Regions from separate parts of the Sphingomonas sp. CFBP 13728 genome, predicted to be linked through region 1. Evidence: predicted binding sites of a transcription regulator. Region 1 holds the regulator's gene; each other region holds the start of a gene.
The links. The regulator LexA, encoded in region 1, represses DNA repair genes until DNA is damaged. The targets are predictions, from matches to a motif close to GTTCCNCNCTTGTTCT.
Positions count from the first base shown of each region.

Region 2: IFT67_RS14225 (DNA recombination protein RmuC) is a predicted target of LexA. The motif match lies at 2,880-2,895, and genes of this name have one in related genera.
Region 3: radA (DNA repair protein RadA) is a predicted target of LexA. The motif match lies at 2,211-2,226, and genes of this name have one in related genera.

Region 1 is NZ_JACYUS010000001.1:559,097-563,637, forward strand. Features, by position in the region: gene IFT67_RS02265 (energy transducer TonB) at 1-79, opposite strand, end outside; gene IFT67_RS02270 (molybdopterin molybdotransferase MoeA) at 673-1,854, shown strand; gene lexA (transcriptional repressor LexA) at 1,923-2,597, shown strand; gene IFT67_RS02280 (ComEC/Rec2 family competence protein) at 3,302-4,541, opposite strand, start outside.
Region 2 is NZ_JACYUS010000003.1:287,025-291,565, reverse strand. Features, by position in the region: gene truA (tRNA pseudouridine(38-40) synthase TruA) at 1-561, opposite strand, end outside; gene fmt (methionyl-tRNA formyltransferase) at 558-1,484, opposite strand; gene recR (recombination mediator RecR) at 1,537-2,133, shown strand; gene def (peptide deformylase) at 2,182-2,706, shown strand; gene IFT67_RS14225 (DNA recombination protein RmuC) at 3,130-4,541, shown strand, end outside.
Region 3 is NZ_JACYUS010000003.1:339,526-344,066, reverse strand. Features, by position in the region: gene IFT67_RS14505 (PadR family transcriptional regulator) at 172-609, shown strand; gene IFT67_RS14500 (DUF2218 domain-containing protein) at 606-899, shown strand; gene IFT67_RS14495 (glycosyltransferase family 4 protein) at 986-2,137, opposite strand; gene radA (DNA repair protein RadA) at 2,241-3,611, shown strand; gene IFT67_RS14485 (CvpA family protein) at 3,800-4,366, shown strand; gene IFT67_RS14480 (iron-sulfur cluster assembly scaffold protein) at 4,363-4,541, shown strand, end outside.

The DNA.
Region 1 (4,541 bases):
TCACCGCCGCCGGCATCGTCACCACCAGCCCGTTGAGCAGCGCATAGCCCAGCACCCCCGGCAACAGGACCGCGCCCACCGCCGCCCCGATCCTGTCTCTCGCCCGAGGCTGATTGCGTGTCATCATACTGATCTGGTGTCTCTTTCCCCCAAACAAAGCCCCACACCGGATGAACCCGCGCTGGCCAGAGGTACGAAGGACGCGAAGGCCATCACCCGCATCCACTTACCGCCCCGGAAGAAAGCAGCGGCGCCAACCTCCCAGCACCACGCCAGCGAACTGGCACCACCCCCGCGAACTAACACCACCCCGGCGAAGGCCGGGGCCCAATTGGGAAGGCCAACATTATAGCGACAACCATCCGCCCAACCCTTGTTTCCCCGCGAAGGCGGGGACCCAGTCTGGGCTCCCGCCTTCGCGGGAGAACAAGAAGGCGGTAGCTAACGTTCGATATCTACCCGCCCAGACGGCGCCAGCGGCTAAGCTCGCCGCGCCGCGCTAAGCCAACAACGCCTGTCCTACACACCAAACCCATGGCAGAGCACGGAACCTACCCCCACGCCCCGCGCTTCCCCATACAACACCCCAAAAGCGCCAACCGCCAAAACGCTCCCAGCGTCTACACTTCCTATACTTCACTTTTCAGAACCGCCCAAAGACAGAGCCTTAGCATGACCCTAGTCCCCGTCGCCGAAGCCCAGACCCGCCTCTTCGCCATGGCCCCCCGCGTCGGCCACGAGACCGTGACGCTACGCGAAGCCGCCGGCCGCTGGGCCGCCGAGGACATCCTCGCCCGCCGCACGCAGCCCGCCGCCGACCTCTCCGCGATGGACGGCTACGCGATCCGTTACACAGACCTCCCCGGCCCCTGGAAAGTCATCGGCGAAAGCGCCGCCGGCCGCCCGTTCACCGGAACAGTCGCCCCCGGCCAAGCCACCCGCATCTTCACCGGCGCCGCCATGCCCGAAGGCGCCGACACCGTCATGGTCCAGGAAGAAGCCGAGCGTGACGGCAAGACCCTGATCCTAGCCGGCGAAGGCCCCCCGACACTCGGCCGCAACACCCGCCGCAAGGGGCTCGATTTCTCCACAGGCATCCGCCTGATCGCCGCCGGCGACCGCCTCAGCCCCGCGCGCATCGCCGTCGCCGCGACCGGAGGCCACGGCAGCCTCACCGTCAACCGCCGCGTTCGCGTCGCCGTCGCCGCCACCGGCGACGAACTCGTCCCCCCCGGCTCGACCACCGACGGCGTCGCGCTCCCCGAATCGAACGGCATCATGCTCGCCGCGATGCTCGCTGACATGCCCGTCGATATCATCGATCTCGGCATCCTCCCCGACAATCTCGAAGTCCTCCGCGAAGCCTTCGCCAGCGTGCAGGCAGACCTGCTCGTCACCACCGGCGGCGCGTCGGTCGGCGACCACGACCTCGTCCGCCCGGCGATCGAAGCCGCCGGCGGTACGATCGATTTCTGGCGGATCGCGCTGCGCCCCGGCAAGCCGATGATGGCCGGCCGGATCGGCGAGATGATGGTGCTCGGCCTCCCCGGCAACCCGGTCTCCGCGTTCGTCACCGCGACGTTGTTCGTCAAACCCGTCGTCGCGCACATGGCCGGCGCATGCGATCCGCTCCCCCAGTCAACCCATGCACTGCTCGGCGAAGACCTGCCTGCGAACAACGCCCGCACCGACTATCTCCGCGCCGAACTGCGCGACGGCAAAGCCTATGCCTCGACGATCCAGGACAGCTCGATGCTCCTGACACTGGCCCGCTCGACCTGCCTCATCGTCCGCCCCGGCAACGCACCGGTTGCAAAGACAGGCGAATCGGCGGAAATCCTCGTGATCGCGTGATACGGACGCTTGACGGCGTTAATTATGTTCCATAGAAGTTCCCAGTCTGTTCCGGACGGAGAACCGCCATGCTCACGCGCAAGCAGCACGAACTCGTCTGCTTCATCAACGATCGCCTCAACGATACCGGCGTCTCGCCGTCGTTCGAGGAGATGAAGGACGCCCTCGACCTCAAGTCGAAGTCGGGCGTCCACCGTCTGATCAGCGCGCTCGAGGAGCGCAACTTCATCCGCCGCCTGCCCAACCGCGCCCGCGCGCTCGAGGTGCTGCGCATGCCCGAGCGCCCGGAAAAGAAGACGCCGTCCAAGCCGTCGAACGTCAAGGCCGCGCCCGCCGCCGCGACCCCGCAACCCGCCAACGACGTCATCGAGATCCCCCTCCACGGCCGCATCGCCGCCGGCGTCCCGATCGAAGCGTTCGAAGGCAGCACCATGCTCGCCGTCCCGGCCGCGCTGCTCGGCACCGGCGAACACTACGCCCTCGAAGTCTCGGGCGACTCGATGGTCGAAGCCGGCATTCTCGACGGCGACTACGCCCTGATCCGCCGCACCGAAACTGCACGAGACGGCGAGATCGTCGTAGCGCTGATCGAAGACAGCGAAGCCACCCTCAAATACTTCCGCCGCGAAGGCGCCATGGTCCGCCTCGACCCGGCAAACCGAGCCTACGACCCCCAACGCTACGCCCCCGCCCAAGTCCGCGTCCAAGGCAAACTCTCCGGCATCCTCCGCCGCTACGACTAAGCCGCGGAGGGGTAGCCGATGTGGCTGCCCGGTGTGCCGGCGTTGTTCTCCGGTCGCACCGGCGAGGCAGGATGCCGATCGGCAGGACGGATTCCTCATTGCGTCGGTTACCGGGCAATAGAATTGTTCAACAAGCCCGGCAACTTGAGCAAGAGCGTTGAAGATAGCGCAAGTGTTTTGATACAGTCTTCACACAATGCCGTGAGTCGCGTGGGCGTCTATTTTCAATGCGACATGGCATTCGGAAGACGATTCCACATTTCATTGCAAAACGGCGCTTGCGGCCCAAATCTATAATCTCTGTGCCTCCGCGCCTTTGCGCGAATATCTCGTCGACAACCCTCAGCGCAACAGAAGATTGGTTCGCGCAGAGGCGCAGAGACGCAGAGGTGTTCCGCTCCGAGAAGAACGCCGCTGTTCCAAATGCCATCGGAATGAGACCCAGACAACCACTCGCCAAATTTACTCTGCGCTGCAAAATTTCTCCGCGGCTCCGCGTCTCCGCGTGAACATTCATCTGACTAAAATCGCCCGCGGCTACGGATGATTGTGCTCACGTAAAGGCGCAAAGCTGTTGTGTCTGGACCAGCCTACCGTCCTCCCCAGGCACAGAGGAAGCCGACATGACACTCTCGTTTATTAAAATGGCCGCGGTTTATCAGGTCATGCCGCCTTCGCGCCTTTTGCGTGGTTAATTTTACGCGTCAGCGTTTCCCATTTACTCGAAACGCCGATGCTGAGCCCCGAAACCCGCCCTGCTGCGGCTTGAATGGAGTGCGTTCGAGGATTGGCGGGTCGCGCCAAGGGTGGCGGTCGCCCGCGTTCAGTATCGTCACGACCGTCCCCGCCCCCAAGGTCAGCGCGACGCCGCCCGTCCGCCGGAGGACGCGGCGATCCAGTTTCAGCCACCGCGGTACGCACCGTTTCGGCAGCCCACGTTCGCTGACAACAACGTCGGCGCTCCGACAGGCGGTGATCAGCTCGGCGATCGGGACCATATAGGCGCTGCGCGTCGCAAGGACCCGCCACATCCGTCCCCGTGCGGCGATATCGGTGACGCACAGATCGCGACTGCACCGCGCATCGGGTTGGTCCGCCAGCAACAGCGGCTCGCCGTCCACCCCACCATTCTCCGCCAGCATGTCACGCGTATAGTCGCCCGCCCTATCGCGCAGCATCGCGAGCCCCGCCGCCGTCCGCACCGCGACATGACGCCCGTCGCCGGTCACGAGAACATCCGGCGCCGGCGTCGTCAGCGCCCAGACCGCCCCGATCGCCAGCGGGACCACCCCGAGTCGCCGCCACCGCGTCCGCCACAAGGCGATCCAGATGCCCCCGACGATCATCAAGGCGAACGCCGCCGTCGGCATCGCTGGCAAGGACCGCACCGATCCTGGCGCGCTGGCAACGATATGCGCCAGCCACAGCAGAGCATCGAGCGAGCGCTGGACCAGCCACCATATCGGCGCTCCGAGCCCGCCCGCATCGAGCAGCAACGCCAACGCTTCCAACGGCATAACGACGAAGGTCGTCAGCGGGATTGCGATGATGTTGGCGAACGCGCCGTAGAGCCCGGCCTTGTGGAAATGATAGACGGCGATCGGCATCAGCGCGAACTCGACGAGCAGGCCGGTGAGCAACAGCGATGCTATGCCGCGAGCGAGGCGGCGCGGCCTGCCTTCCTCATGGGGGCCGAAGAACGCGCGAATGGCTGGATGCTCGTGCAGCGCCATGATCGCGGTGATCGCCGCGAACGAGAGCTGGAAGCTCGGCCCCGCCGCCGATTCGGGTAGAACCAGCATGACGCACGCCGCCCCCGCCGCGACGAGGCGCAAGGTCATCGCCTCTCGGCCCATCGCCAGCGCCGCCAGTACGAGCAGCGCGGCGACGCACGACCGGATCGTCGGGACCTGGCTGCCGGTCAGCAACGTATAGCCGATCGCC
Region 2 (4,541 bases), on a different contig from region 1:
CGCGTAAACGAACAGCCGCTCCCCCTCCCGCACCACCTCGAGCCGGTCCAAAGTCCGCACCGGACTATCCGCCTGGCAATGCGCCGATCGAAACGTCGTAAAGTCATGCCGCCCGACCAGCGCCCCCGCAGCCTCCGCCATCGCGTCCGCATCCAGCAACTGAGGCACCTGCCAAGCCAGCCCCGCCTCGAACGTCAGCGGCGAGCGCCGGTTGACGATCCGGTACTCGTACGACCGCCCGACACACGAAAACCGCGCATGCCAATCGTCGTCGACCACCTCGCACGCCAGCACCGACACCGGCGCGGGCTTCACCAGCGCGTTCAGCCCCTCCATCAACCGAAACGCCGCGAGCGGCTTCGCGATGTCGACATGCGCGCGCATCGCCATCGCGTGGACGCCCGCATCGGTCCGCCCCGCGGCCTGTACGGATACGGTCTCGCCGGTCATCTTGAGCACGGCGGCCTCCAGTGCCGCCTGCACGCTCGGCCCATGCTTCTGCCGCTGCCAGCCCATGAACGGCCGCCCGTCGAACTCCACCGTCAACGCGAACCGCGTCAAAGCTGAGTCCCCGAGCGGATCGGAAACCCGCGCAGCAATTCCGTGGCCGAGGTCACGCCGCGCCCCGCCCGCTGCACCAAGGTCGGCCGGATCGCCCCGTCACCGCACCCGATCGTCAGCTCCGCGTTGACCGTCAGCCCCTCGCACCCGAGAAACGAGAACGGCAACACGTCCGCCGCCAGCACCTTCACCCGCTCGCCAGCAACCTCGAACCACGCCCCCGGCGCCGGGTTCATCGCCCGCACCAGTCGCTCGACCTCGACCGCCGACCGCTCGAAATCGATCCGCGCCTCCGCCTTGTCGATCTTGGCGGCGTAGGTGACGCCCTCCTCGGGCTGCGGCCGGGCAGGGTAGGCGTCGAGATCGCCCAGTACCTCGACCATCAACCGAGCCCCCATCGCCGAGAGTTCGGACGTCAGATCCCCCGCGGTCTTGCCGACGATCGGCGTCCGTCCCTCGAGCCTTACCGGCCCGGTATCCAGACCCGCCTCCATCTGCATGATCCCGACACCCGTCTCGGCATCGCCCGCGAGGATAGCGCGCTGCACCGGCGCCGCCCCGCGCCACCGCGGCAACAACGACCCATGCACGTTCAGGCACCCGAACCGAGGCGCCTCCAGCACCGCGCGCGGCAGAATAAGACCATAGGCCGCGACCACCGTAACATCCGCGCCCAATGCCGCAAACGCCTCGCGAGCCTCCAGCCCCTCCGGCAAAGACGCCTTGAACGACACCGGCGTCCGCACCTCGATGCCCAGCGCCTCTGCTCGGACCTGCACCGGCGACGGCACCAGCTCGCGCCCACGCCGCCCGCCCGGCCGCGCGGGCTGGCAATACGCCGCCACCACGTCATGCCCCGCCGCGACGAGGGCCTCCAGCACCGGCACTGCGAAGTCCGGCGTTCCCATGAAGATGATCCGCATGGCCCTCTCGAACACGCTGGCGGGGAGCCGCGCAACCCCCTATCTGTTCCAGATGGCATCCCCCGAGATCGAGGCGCTGACGCAGGCGCTGGCCCGGCTCCCCGGCCTCGGCCCCCGGTCCGCACGTCGCGCCGTGCTTCATCTGCTCAAGAAGCGCGACGCGGCGCTGGGGCCGTTGCGCGAGGCTCTGACCGCAGTCGACGAGCGGCTGGAGAACTGCTCGACCTGCGGCAACGTCGACACCACCAACCCGTGTGCGATCTGTGCCGACCCGCGCCGCGACCAGCGCTCGTTGTGCGTCGTCGAGGAAGTCGCCGACCTTTGGGCGTTAGATCGCTCTCGCCTGTTCCCCGGCCGCTTCCACGTCCTCGGCGGTCGCCTGTCCGCACTCGAAGGCATCCGGCCCGAGGACCTCAGCATCGACAGCCTTGTCCGCCGCATCGAAGCCGGCGGCATCGACGAAGTCGTCCTCGCGATGAACGCCACGCTCGAAGGCCAGACCACCGCGCACTACATCGCCGAGCGCATCGAACGCTTCCCCGTCCGCGTCACGCAGCTCGCGCACGGCCTGCCGGTCGGTGGCGAACTCGACTATCTCGACGAGGGCACGCTGGCGCAGGCACTAAGGGCCAGAAGGCCAATGGCTTGACGCCCATCGGCTTGACGTGATGCCCACGCGTACCTTAGCGGACGCGCTATGACCGTCATGACCGTTCTCGAAGTCCCCGATCCCCGCCTGCGCCTCGTCGCCGAGCCGGTGGAGACGGTTGACGACTCCACCCGCACGCTCGTCGCCGACATGATCGAGACGATGTACGACTTCAACGGCATCGGCCTCGCCGCGACCCAGGTCGGCGTGCAGAAGCGCGTCCTCGTCATCGATCTCCAAGAGGAGAAGGACGAGGACGACAAGCCGATCAAGAACCCCAAGGCGTACATCAACGCCGAGATCCTGTCGGTCAGCGACGAGGTCTCCACCTACAACGAGGGCTGCCTCTCGATCCCGGAGCAATATGCGGAAGTCGCACGCCCGGCGCGGTGCCGCGTGAAGTGGCTCGACGAGACCGGTGCGGCGCATGAGGAAGATTTCGACGGCCTGCTGTCGACCTGCATGCAGCACGAGATCGACCACCTCGATGGCGTGCTGTTCATCGACCACATCAGCCGCCTCAAGCGCGACATGGTGCTGAAGAAGCTGGCGAAGCAACGCAAGCTGGGGTGAGGGGAGGTGTTGCGATTGTTTAGCCACCCGCGCGCCTAGCAAGTTACCACCCCGGCGAAGGCCGGGGCCCAATTGGGGGACGTCGCCGACTGAGCGCAGTCCTTCGTTACTGCGACCTATCCAATTGGGCGCCGGCCTCCGCCGGGGTGGTGCTATTCCGCGAGGATATGGAAGCCCTCCTCTAGTTCCCCCGCGAAGGCGGGGGCCCAGGACCACAATCACCACCTTCAGTAACCCTAGACTCCCGCCTCCGCGGCAAAACAATATTCCGATTGTCCTACATCAACCGTTCGACGTATGTTCCAAGCATGACGTCCCCATTCGCCCCCCAAACCCGCCCGCTAACGCCCCCATCTCCTCCCAAGGAAATGCTGCGCCAGCGTCTGCACTTCCTATACTTCACTCCAGTTTCGGCCGCGCAAAGTGGCTGAGTTCGCCATCATCGCCGTCCTCGCGCTAGCCGCCGGCATCCTCCTCGGCTGGCTCCTGGCCTCCCGCCGAGCCGCCACCCTAGCCAGCGAACTCGCCGTCGCCCAAACCAAAGTCGCCGACGCCGACCTCATCCGCACCGCGCGCGACGCGGTCGAACGCGAACGCAACGCCGCGATGCAGGATCTCGCGACGCTCCGAGCACAGAACGCCGAGCGCGCCACCGACACCGATCGCTTGCGCCTCGACCTAGCCACGATCCGCGCCGACCGAGACGCCGCCCGCACCGAAATCGCCACGCTCAAGGCGCAAGGCGAGGCGTTCGAAGCGCGCCTGCTCGAACTCCGCGAGGCGAAGGACGTCATGGCCGCCCAGTTCGGCGACGTCGCCAACAAGCTGCTCAGCGACGCGCAGAAGACCTTCCTCGAACGCGCCGACGCCCGCTTCCGCCAGTCCGAAGAGTCCGCCGGCCTGAACCTCAAGTCGATGCTGCAACCCGTCAGCGACCGCCTGCAACGCTACGAAGAGGGCGTCGCAAAGGTCGAGGCCGAGCGCCGCGACGCATTTGGCGACCTCAAGGGGCAGATCGAACAGATGCGCCTCGGCCAGGAAAAGGTCTCCACCGAAGCCGCCAAACTCGTCAACTCGCTCCGCAACGCCCCGAAATCGCGCGGCCGCTGGGGCGAGCAGCAGCTGAAGAATGTCCTCGAAACCTGCGGGCTCAGCGAGCACACCGACTTCCAGACCGAGGTCTCGGTCGCGGTAGGCGACGACGGCGCCCGCCTGCGTCCCGACGCGATCATCCGCGTCCCCGGCGGTCGAGCACTGGTGATCGACGCAAAGGTCTCGCTCAATGCGTACCAGGACGCATTCGGCGCGGTCGACGACGCCGAACGCCTGATCGGCCTCGCCGCCCACGCTGCTTCGATGCGCGCGCACGTCAACGGCCTCGGCAACAAGGCCTATTGGAGCCAGTTCGCCGACACGCCCGACTACGTCATCATGTTCGTCCCGGGCGAGCACTTCCTCTCCGCCGCGCTCGAACACGACCCGACGCTCTGGGATTTCGCCTTTGAAAAGCGTGTGCTGCTGGCAACGCCCACCAACCTGATCGCGATCGCCCGCACGGTCGCGGCGGTGTGGCGTCAGGAAAAGCTCGCCAACGAAGCGCGTAAGATTGGCGAACTCGGCAAGGAGATGCACGACCGCCTCGCCAAGGTGGCGGACGACCTGCGGAAGGTCGGCGTCGGCCTCAACAGCGCGGTGAAGAACTTCAACGGCTTCACCAATTCGTTCAACGGCCGCCTGATGGTGACGGGGCGCAAGTTCCGCGACCTGAACATCGAGACTGGCGCGCGGGACTTGGAGGATGTGTCGTCGGTCGATGCGCTGGCGTTAGGCGAGGG
Region 3 (4,541 bases), on a different contig from region 1:
GAGAACACTCAAATGCGTTTTGGTATGGGATATGGAGCTTGGACGGGTGGCCCGCGAGCCGGCGCCCATGGTCATGGGCATGGTCCTCGCGATCATGGTGACGAGCATTCAGCTTGGAAGCGTGGTGGCGGCCCTCGTGGTCGTGGTCGACGGCTGTTCGATGGCGGCGAGATGAAACTGGTTTTGCTAAAGCTTATCGCCGATGCCCCGCGTCACGGTTATGACTTGATCCGCGAAGTCGAAGGGCTTTCGGGTGGCGCCTATGCGCCTAGCCCTGGCGTCGTATACCCGACGTTGAGCACGCTCGACGACATGGGCCTGATCGAGGAACAGAAATCGGAAGGTGCAAAGAAGCGCTTCGCCGTGACGGCCGAGGGGCAGGCCATCCTGACCGAAAATACCGCCGTGGTGGACGGCTTGTTCGCTAGGCTTGCGGCGGTCGGTGCCGAGTCCGAGCGGACCGATGGCGCGCCGATCAGGCGGGCGATGGGCAATCTTCGGCAGGTGCTCCAGCACCGGCTGATGCGCGAGGACGTCAACGAGGATACGCTGCACGAAGTCGCGGCGTTGCTCGACGAGGCGGCGCAGAAGATCGAGCGGCTCAAGTGAGCGTCTCGGTCGCGAGGGTGCCGACGCATTCGGCCAGCAAGTATCTCCAGCAGCTCGCCAAGCACTGGAGCCACAAGATGGAGGTCACCTTCTCGGAAGAAGAGGGCCGCATCGCCTTCCCCAACGGCGCCGTGCTCGAGATGCGTGCGGACAGCGAAACGCTCGACGTCGCGCTGACCGTGCCGGAGGCAGAGGACGTCGAGCGGATGCGTGGGGTGGTATCGAGCCACCTCGACCGGTTCGCTTTCCGCGAGGCGCCGTTGACGTTCGACTGGACCTCGTCATCCTGACGAAAGTCAGGATCCAGAGCCACGGGCGTCAGCGTCAATAACTCTGGATCCTGGGTCGAGCCCAGGATGACGGAGCCCGGGCGGAGCTAGCCTCCCCGCCGCGCCATCACCTCGAGATACGTATCCAGTACCGACTGGTTGATCGTATCCCAAAGATACCCGGCAGCCTTGTCATGCCCGGCCCAGCCCATCGTCTCGCGCAGCCCCGGCTCCGAGACGATCCGGCCGATCGCATCCGCATACCCGGCGATATCGGTCGGCGGCACGAGAAATCCCGTGACGCCGTCATCGACCAGTCCGACCGCACCCGATGCGCGGGCGGCGACGACGGGCACGCCCGCCGCCATCGCCTCAAGCGTCACGTTGCCGAACGTTTCGGTTACGCTCGGATTGAAGAACACGTCCATCGACGCGACCGCGCGTCCCAGATCGTCGCCCGACTGGAACCCTGCAAATACCGCACCCGGCACGCGCGCGGCGAACCAGTCGCGCGCGGGTCCTTCGCCGATCACCAGCACCTTGTGTGGCACGCCGCGCTGTTCCAGCTCGCGGATCACGTCGGCGAAGACGTCGAGCCCCTTTTCCTTCACCAGCCGCCCGAGAAACCCGACCGCGACCTCTCCGTCGGCAATGCCGCGCGCGCGCCGCCACTCGAGATCGCGACGCGTCGGCGTGAAACGGTCGTGGTTCACGCCGCGCGACCAGATCGCGGTCGGCGTCGTCACGCCCCAGTCGCGGACGATCTCCGCCATGCCGCGCCCGGGCACCAGCACTTCGTCGACGCGGTTGTAGAAGCGCGTCAGGATCTTCACCATGATCGGCTCGAAGAACGCCATCTTGTAGTAGCGGAAATACGTCTCGAACCGCGTGTGCAGCGATGCGACCGTCGCGATGCCGTTGCGGTGGCCGTAGCTGATCGCGCGGTGGCCAAGGAAATCGGGCGCCGACACATGGACGATGTTCGGCGCGAACGCATCCAGATCGCGCCGGATCGCCGCCGGCAGCCCGCGCGCCATCTTGTATTCGCCACGCCCCGCCGGCAGCGGCAGCGACGGCACCGCGACCAGATCGCCGGTCGGCGGGAAGGCGGGCTTGGCATTGGTCGGCGAATAGACACGCACCGTCGCGCCCTTCGCCAGCAGATGGCCGACGAGCAGATTGAGCGCCTGGTTTGCGCCATCGCGAACGTAATTATAGTTGCCGCTGAACAGGGCGATGCGCAGGTCGGTGGCTTGCATCGTCGCGCGGATAACGCCGGGTTTCCCGAAGCGCCACTAAATCCGCAACTTGTCGCACGCGCGCGCCATTGATGTTCCCGTATCGTTCTCGTACATCGGTGGCATGGCGAAACCCCAGAAGCGTTACGTGTGTCAGGCCTGCGGATCGGTGTCGCACCGCTGGGCGGGGCAATGCGCCGATTGCAGCGAGTGGAATACGCTGGTCGAGGAGGCGAACACCGGCGCTACTCCGTTCCATTCGAAGCATAATCTTCAGACCGGCGGCCGCGCGATCCAGCTCGTCGGGCTCGATGCCGAGATCAAGCTGCCCGATCGGATGGCGACCGGCATCGCCGAACTCGATCGTGCGCTGGGCGGCGGGTTCGTCGAGGGTTCGGCGACGCTGATCGGCGGCGATCCCGGTATCGGCAAGTCGACGCTGCTGTTGCAGGCGGCGGCGAAGATGGCGCTCGCCGGCCAGTCGGTCGCATATGTTTCGGGAGAGGAGGCTGCGGATCAGGTGCGTCTGCGCGCGCGACGGCTAGGCTTGGGCAACGCGCCTGTGCAGTTGGCGGCGGCGACCTCGACGCGCGACATCCTGACGACGTTGCAGACCAAGCCGCCCGCGATGCTGGTGATCGATTCGATCCAGACGATGCACTCCGACCTGATCGAGGGCGCGCCCGGCACGGTCAGCCAGGTGCGTGCGTCGGCGCAGGAGCTGATCCGGTTCGCCAAGGAGCGCGGCACCGCCGTCGTGTTGGTTGGGCACGTCACCAAGGACGGCTCGATCGCTGGCCCCCGCGTGCTCGAGCATATGGTCGACACGGTGCTGTCGTTCGAGGGCGAGCGCAGCCACCAATACCGCATCCTCCGCGCGATCAAGAACCGCTTCGGCGGCACCGACGAGATCGGCGTCTTCTCGATGCAGACGGAAGGACTGGCGGAGGTCGGCAATCCGTCGTCGCTGTTCCTGACGCACCGCGACGACGCGATGACGGGGGCGACGGTGTTCCCGGCGCTGGAGGGGACACGGCCGGTACTGGTCGAGATCCAGGCGTTGACGGTCCGATTGGCGTCGGGGGCCACACCAAGGCGCGCTGTGGTCGGCTGGGATTCGGGGCGTCTCGCGATGATCCTCGCCGTGCTGGAAGCGCGGTGCGGGCTGAGTTTCTCCAACGCCGAAGTGTATCTCAACATCGCCGGCGGGTACCGGGTGCAGGACCCGGCGGCGGACCTCGCAGTGGCGGCGGCGTTGATCTCGGCGATGTCGGAGCGTCCCGTGCCGGTCGATGCAGTGGCGTTCGGCGAAGTCGCGCTGTCTGGCGAGATCCGCCCGGTCGCACATGGCCCGCTGCGCTTGAAGGAAGCCAGCAAGCTGGGCTTCGAACGCGCACTGGTGCCAGCGTCGATGACTGGGGAGAAGAGCGGCATGAAGCTGTCGGGCTTCAAGACGCTCGCGTCGTTCGTCGATCACATGATGGGACGGGGGTAAGTTTATCGCAGGGGGCAGCGGCGCGTCGTTCCGCTGCGAAGGTTTGGATCCATAACCCCAAGGTTGAGACATGGATCGCGTCGTTCGCGATTATGGGTTCTCGCCTCCGCGGGAATGACGGGAGTGGGCAGCGCCAGCGAGAACGCTCGCACTAGCGGTTCGCGCCCAGCGTCCCTATTCCAGACAGCATGAACCTCACTGCCCTAGACATCGTCGTCCTGATCGCCGTCGCCGGGTCCGCGGTGCTGGGGCTCGTGCGCGGGTTCGTCACCGAAGTGCTGTCGATGTTCGCCTGGGTGGCGATGGTGGCGATGTTGAAGCTGTTCCACATCCCGCTCGCCGCCGCGCTGTCGCCGATGGTCGGCACGGTTGGCGGCGCCGCGGTGCTCGCGTTCGCGATCATCACCGGCGTCACCTATATCGGCGGGCGGCTGGTCGCCAACGCGATCGGTGCGCGGACGCGGACATCGATCCTCGGGCCGGTCGACCGTGCGCTCGGCTTCGGGTTCGGCGCGTTGAAGGGGCTTATCCTCGCGAGCCTCGTCTTCCTGCTCGCGACGCTCGTCATTGACACGATGAGTGGCGGACCGTCGCGCCGGCCCGGCTGGATGACGACGTCACGGACCTACCCGCTGCTCAACGCGACGAGCGCGGGGATCGCCGATTTCGTCGACCGCCGCCGCCGTGGCAAACCTGTTTTCGGCGCAACCACGCCGCCTTCCCGATCCGATAGTGCAAGTGAGTCGAAGCCATGAGCGCGCCCCTCTACAACGCCGAAATCCTGCGCCTTGCCGCGACGATCCCGCACCATGAACGCCTGCCCGAGCCGATGGCGACCGCGGAGAAACGCTCGCCGATCTGCGGCAGCCGCGTGACGATCGACGTCGCGGTCGATGATGAGGGCAAGGTCAGCGAGGTCGGCCTGCTGGT